DNA from 2 places in the Marinomonas dokdonensis genome. Region 1 is predicted to be linked to the other one. Evidence: riboswitches for the same ligand, from Rfam matches in the RefSeq annotation. Region 1 holds a riboswitch; the other holds the start of a gene.
The links. A riboswitch is a leader RNA that binds a small molecule or an ion and turns the genes downstream of it on or off. The one in region 1 is predicted to bind FMN.
Positions count from the first base shown of each region.

Region 2: linked by a shared signal. The riboswitch ahead of ACUM5Y_RS04705 (6,7-dimethyl-8-ribityllumazine synthase) and the one ahead of ACUM5Y_RS08945 (DMT family transporter) in region 1 are both predicted to bind FMN.

Region 1 is NZ_JBRAND010000003.1:256,625-260,038, forward strand. Features, by position in the region: gene ACUM5Y_RS08935 (putative bifunctional diguanylate cyclase/phosphodiesterase) at 1-829, opposite strand, end outside; gene ACUM5Y_RS08940 (hypothetical protein) at 1,064-1,531, shown strand; FMN riboswitch at 1,615-1,792, shown strand; gene ACUM5Y_RS08945 (DMT family transporter) at 1,936-2,862, shown strand; gene ACUM5Y_RS08950 (NAD(P)-dependent oxidoreductase) at 2,903-3,414, shown strand, end outside.
Region 2 is NZ_JBRAND010000002.1:36,638-40,051, reverse strand. Features, by position in the region: gene cobW (cobalamin biosynthesis protein CobW) at 1-17, opposite strand, end outside; gene cobM (precorrin-4 C(11)-methyltransferase) at 8-793, opposite strand; gene cobJ (precorrin-3B C(17)-methyltransferase) at 802-1,578, opposite strand; FMN riboswitch at 1,812-1,964, shown strand; gene ACUM5Y_RS04705 (6,7-dimethyl-8-ribityllumazine synthase) at 2,087-2,566, shown strand; gene ACUM5Y_RS04700 (leucine-rich repeat domain-containing protein) at 2,637-3,414, opposite strand, start outside.

The DNA.
Region 1 (3,414 bases):
AGTCGGCCTCAGAGTCATCAACGAGTGCTGTGATGATGTTTACATAAGAGCGATTCAACAGCTGTTGAGCACTACTTCCTACCGCTTCAGTCAAGCGTACAGAGACGTGGCTCAGCGTACCTGATGCATTGGTTTCCCATAGCCAATCACTGGCTTTTTCCTCAAAATCGTTGAGTAATAGGCCCACAGTTTCACTTTGTCTTATCACTTCTGTTTCTGCGTCAAAGGCTTCTATTTGCTTTCTGGATGAAGCAATAACGGCAACGCTTAAGTAAGCACCGTAAAATAATGTAAGGGGGCTGATTAAATCAAACCTGTGCGCTGGCATTACCGAAATGGCGACCGCAAAAATGATGCATAAGGGTAGCGTCCATAAAATTCCAGCCAAAGGTAAGCTGGATAATTGCCAGGCTCCGGTGGAAATAAAGCCTGCCACGACGGCCATTAAGACAATTCGATGAGGGTCTGAAAAAGTGTAGAAAAAATGTGTGAATAAGATAGCGTATAAGGTAGAGAGAAGAGTAATAAAGCAGAGAGAAATGATAGTCAGCTTCTTGCTTACTAAACGCAATTCAGATGGACGACTGTGGCTATACCAGATATATAAAAACCACGCGCCGCTCAACATTAAACTGACAGACCAAGAGATGAGACAAACAATATTCGCAGTTTCCCACGAGATGTACATAGCAATAGGAGCAACCAAATAGGTTAGCAAGCCAAACATGAGCAGTTGTTGTGCGATTAATCTAAACTGTCTGTGTCGGTAGGCGTCAGACAACTCTAAAACAAAACCATATTTCGACGACTTATGATTTGCTGACTTCATATTAGAACGATCCGTATCCTGCAATATATATGGTTAACTTGTGCTCGAAACAAAAATAAGCGGCTATTTGTTTTCGTTATTCATAATACAATTACCTATTGTACAAGCAATAGAATTCCTTTGTCGTTATATTATGTATTGAAATTGGCTTGTGCCATTAAATTAAAGAGAGTGAGTGGTATCTTTTGAGGTCGGCATCTTAGTAGTAACAACTTAATTAAAGGGCGAATAATTATGATTACTAAATATTCTATATTAGCGTGTACTGCTGGACTGGTCTTAAGTCTTAATGTTGCAGCTGCGCCTTCATTGAATGAAATGCAAGAATGTCAGGCGGTGCTTGATTTTGTTGTGGGTAAAACATCGGACATGGCAAGCGTCTACCCAGAGCAGGATTTGCAGGCAGTGCGTGAAGGTTTAGTGGCTTATAATGATTTCATTCAACAAGATATCATGACGCCCGGATTATTGGCTTACAGTAACAATGATGCCGAAAAGGCCGCGACTTTACAGCAACAGATAGATGCTTATAAAACGAGTGTGACAGCGGGCTTATCGACCCGATACTCACAACAAACCTTGATAACGGACTATGCGGTTGTCATCAACGGGTGCGCCAAAAAAGCTCTGCCACCTTCATCATCCGACGTCGCATTATTAAAGCGTTCGTTAGAAACCATTATTCAACTCGCCCAGCAATAATCTGATAAATGCCGATTATATCGAAATCTGCATTGCTCATTAGCCTTTGTGCCATTAAAGTTAACCTCTTAAAATTTTACATAAATCGAACTTCGGGGCGGGGTGAAATTCCCCACCGGCGGTGATTTTATTGTCCAAGGTGCTTCCTTGCTTTAAACAGCCCGCGAGCGCTTAGTTTTTCTATTGAATGGAGAACTAAGGTCAGCAGATCTGGTGTGACTCCAGAGCCGACGGTTACAGTCCGGATGATAGAAGTCGACCAAGCAAGCAGCCTTATGCCCACTATGGGGAATAAGGCTGCTTAGAGCGTTATGTGCTCTCGTTACTGCTTTCAATAGAAGGTGGGACGCTTGGTATATTCCTCATCACCCCTGTACATCTTACTGAACTAGGAGAAATTTAAGATGGCAGGTACATTTTTTATCATGGTGGCATGTTTCACATGGGCCCTTGATACACTCATACGCTACCCATTACTGGGAGCAGGTTATTCAACCTTACAGATAGTGCTAATAGAGCACTTGACCCTTGTCTTAGTGACTGCGCCACTTTTATGGCGTTATCGAGATACTTTTCGTCATTTGTCTAAGGCGTCGTATGGCTGTTTGTTTTTTATTGGCGGCATAGGCTCGGCTGTCGGTACTCTCGCTTTCACGCAAGCATTCGCTTATTTAAACCCAACGGTGGTGATTTTGTTGCAGAAGCTGCAGCCGATCGTTGCGATTTTATTGGCTTATGTGTTTTTAAAAGAGCGTATCCAGGTCAATTTCCTGCAATGGGCAGCAGTCATTCTCGGTGGGAGCTTTGTAATGATGTGGCCCGATTTACTTAAGCTTAAAGCGGCCCAGTGGCATTACTCCAGCGACAGCGTGAGTATCTTGAAAGGCTATGGCTATACCTTGGTCGCGGTAATTGCTTGGGGGGCGGCAACTGTTTGCGGTAAGTATTTGTCTCATCAAGGTGTTGCTGCCAATGCCATTATGTCTGGGCGCTTTCTCGCTGGCCTCATGGTGTTGTTGCCATTAGCGTTAATAGATGCGGAAAGCCTTCGCCCTATGCTTACCAAAGACTTAGGCTTAGCCATTGTAATGGCTTTATTGAGCGGCTTAATTGGTATGTGGTTCTACTACCGTGGGCTAAGGACGGTACCGGCACAAATGGCGACTCTGGCCGAGTTGTCTTTCCCTGTATTTGCTGGGGCGATTAACTGGTTATTTCTCGATATGGGGCTGACGAGCTACCAAATTGTTGGTGGCTTAATGCTAATATTGGGCAATATTGGCTTACGATTGAAAGAGCTAAGGCACAGCGCCTTGGCTTCTCAAGTCTAAACGCCATTTTTAAACAGCAGAGCACAGCAAGGAGAAAAGCATGACACAGATAAAAACCGCCTTTATTGGTTTGGGCGTAATGGGCTACCCAATGGCTGGCCACTTATCTGCTCAAGGGCATCAAGTATGTGTGTACAACCGTACGGCGGGCAAAGCGGAACAATGGACCCAAGATTATGTTGGCTCATTTGGTTTAACACCAAAAGCGGCGGCATCGGATGCTAACCTTGTTTTTATGTGTGTTGGTAATGACAACGATGTGCGCCAAGTCGTTTACGGAGAAGAAGGCGTTCTTGCTGGTATGCAAGCAGGGGATATCCTTGTGGACCATACCACCACCTCTGCAGATTTAGCGTTAGAGCTGGCAGAGGCCTGCCAAAAAGTTGGCGTAGCCTTTATTGATGCGCCTGTGTCTGGCGGCCAAGTTGGTGCTGAGAATGGCAAGCTCACGGTGATGTGTGGTGGCTCTGAGCAGGCCTTTGCTAAGGCTCAAGGGGTTATGCAGGCATACTCACAGCAAGTACAAAGAATGGGCGATAACGGACAAGGCCA
Region 2 (3,414 bases), on a different contig from region 1:
ATCTTATTTAACTGCATGAGGAATCCTTTTTTGTTTTATGTATTTTGCGAAAAATGTGTGCCTGAGATTTATCGTATAAATAGGAATCCGCAAACTCTTCGGTATCCAGCACCTTGCCGACTAGAATCAAGCTGGTACGGGTGAATTTTTTAGCGCGTACTTTGGCAACAATATCCGCCAATGTGCCGGTGACATAATCTTGATCTGGCCAGCTTGTGCGGTAACACACAGCCACAGGACAATCCTCACCATAATGAGGAATCAGCTCCTCAACAATTTTATGGATACGAGTCACCCCAAGGTGAATGGCTAAGGTTGCACCACTTTGTGCTAACGCAGGTAAACGCTCACGTTCAGGAAAAGGGGTTTTGCCTTCATAGCGCGTCATGATCACAGTTTGCGACACACCAGATAGGGTCAGCTCTTTTTTCAACATAGCCGCCGATGCCGCCACCGCACTCACGCCGGGTATCACCTGATAGTCAATATCCAAGGCTTCGAGTCGACGAATTTGTTCGCCAATGGCGCCATATAAAGCAGGATCACCGCACTGTAAGCGCGCAACATCTTTACCCTCTTGGTGGGCCTTGGCGATCACCGCAGTGGTTTCTTCAAGGTTCATTTGCGCCGTATCATGAATGGCTTCCGCCTTGTCACGCACACTGTCGATCACTTGGGTCGGAATTAACGAACCGGCGTACAAAACAACCGGACAGCGTTCCATGGTTTTCACCGCTTTCACTGTCATCAAGTCGGGGTCACCAGGACCTGCGCCTATAAAATAAACTGTCATGCTTTCCCCTAGAGTTTCTTCGAATAGCCCCGTGGCGTATATATCCACTGTTTGTCGCCATTCACTATGTGCTTAGTATCGGAATTCCCCACACTGACCATGGTGAACATATCCACATCTTTAGCGTCTAATTCCCCTAGGGTGATAAAACGCACCTGTTCTTCTGGACGCGTTAGCTGACGACCAATCATTACTGGAGTACTCGCCGGGCGATACTGCAATAAGACATCACGGGCATGGTTTAATTGCCAATCCCGCTTGCGGGACACTGGGTTATAAAACGACACCACAAAATCCCCTGCGCCACAGGCATGTAGACGTTTATCTATGGTTTCCCATGGGGTCAGCAAATCCGACAAGGAAATGGTACAAAAATCATGACCCAATATGGCCCCTACGCGACTCGCTCCCGCTTGCATGGCGGAAATACCCGGAATCACTTCAATATCTACGTCTAACCACTCAGGATGGTTCTCTTTGCCTTGTAATTGTAGATCCAGCAATTCAAACACCAAGGTGGCCATGGCATAAATGCCAATATCACCACTAGAGATCAGTGCGGTGGTTTTGCCTTGTGCCGCCAAATCCAACGCTAAGCGGGCACGGCCTATTTCTTCCCCTAAAGGTAAATCATGAAAGGTCTTACCCTGACTTAAGTCACCCAGTAATTCTAAATAATACCCATAGGCAACCCAATCAGTGCAGGCCGCTAGGGCTTGTGTCGCTTTTGGCGCGACTAAATCTAAATCACCGGGGCCCATACCCATTACAAATAGCTTGCTCATTGTCTCTCTACATTTAAAGTGGGCAGCAGTACTGCAAATGCCGCCATTGTACACCGATTGCAACTTTGACGGCATGAAAAGACTAGGATAATGCTTGAGGAAACTTCAGCCAGTAATGCTTTGATTAAATTGGTAAATAAAATGGAACTCATCGTGCAAAATGCTTTTTATGCAGCTGACACTTTGACACCAAGCGCTCAAACAACGTATATTTGCCCCATCGGAAATTCCGATTTCGTTCTCGGGGCGGGGTGAAATTCCCCACCGGCGGTAAAGAATTTATTTCTAAGCCCGCGAGCGCCTAACAGACTTCTGTTTTGTTAGGGTCAGCAGATCTGGTGTGACTCCAGAGCCGACGGTTATAGTCCGGATGATAGAGAGCGTGTCAGACAAAACCTCAAACAAGGTTGGCTTTTTTGTGCCCCTTGTCTACTAGGTATGCCATTTTGAAATGGTGTATTTGCCTGTCCGTTCGCCCTGATTCACCTTTTATATATAGGATTTACCAATGAATCAGAGCTCAACGAATTTTACACCTGCAACACAACGCATTGCTTTTCTTCACGCCTCTTGGCATGAAGATATTGTGTTGAATTGTTTGGATGGATTTAAGAAAGAGTTAACTGCCCGCGGCTATGATGCAGCCTTAATTGATGTTATCCCTGTGCCGGGTGCTTATGAAATTCCCCTACAAGCTAAACTGCTCGCAAAAAGCGGCCAATACGCAGCTATCGCTGGCAGCGCCTTAGTGGTTGATGGTGGTATTTATCGCCATGACTTCGTTGCCCAAACGGTTTGTAGTGCCCTAATGCAGGTTCAGTTAGAAACTGAAATCCCTGTTCTTACAGCCGTTCTAACACCGCACAACTTCCATGAACATGATGAGCATAAAGACTACTTTAGCCGCCACTTCGTGAAAAAAGGTGTAGAACTTGCCAATGCTTGCGACCAAGCCGTTCGCTTAACCGCCGCCGCTAAAGCACTTTAAAGTACAGTGTGTTTTAAATGCCGCTGTTTATCAGCGGCTTTTTTGTGCCTAGCGAGAAACCAAAACAAGGTTAGGCAATACTGGCTTTCAGAGTTTGATAAGCCTTGCTGTTGAGATCTTCCGCCACACAAAGACTTAACATATCTTCCACAAAATAGTGAAAAGCTCGCAATTCAACGTTTGCAATCCCCTCTTGTATGTCTTCCCTAAGGTGTCCATATTTGGAAGCCGCACCAAAATCACCAAACAGAATATGACCTGTGTCGTTATTGATCAGCACATTGTGTGCATATAAATCCCCATGGCTAATCTTGCGCTCGGCAAAATGTTTAAGCAAAGACGCCATTTGCTCAACGATTTGTTCAATCTGTCCAATACTGAATGCTTGCCCTTGGGTAAAGGTGTCACGAGTACAGCTGACTAAACTCGGCGGTTGGCCAAGGTTAGTATAAACCTCAGGGATCAACTCCATCACTAAAGCAGACTGATCCGCCTCACTAATTTTCGCCAAGGGTTTGACTAGATTGTCATGGCTGCCAGTCGCCAAGCAGGCATCCAACTCATCCTCAGGGTAACCATCACTGGTGACCTCTCCCTTAAATACTTTCACCGCTACTTCATTAGGCAAACTCAAAGCATTATGAACCCATGTTGCTTTGGAAATAACGCCAGATGCGCCCTGCCCCAACACCTCTTGTAGGGTTAAATCTTGGCTCGCAACGGTTTTAAAGTCATCATGAGGGTCACGAGGAGCACAAAATGGATTGCCCGAAAAAGCTAACCAAGCCAGTTTTGGCAATTTGAGCAGTACTTCTGGAAAGGCTTGCAGTTGGTTCGCGGATAAACGA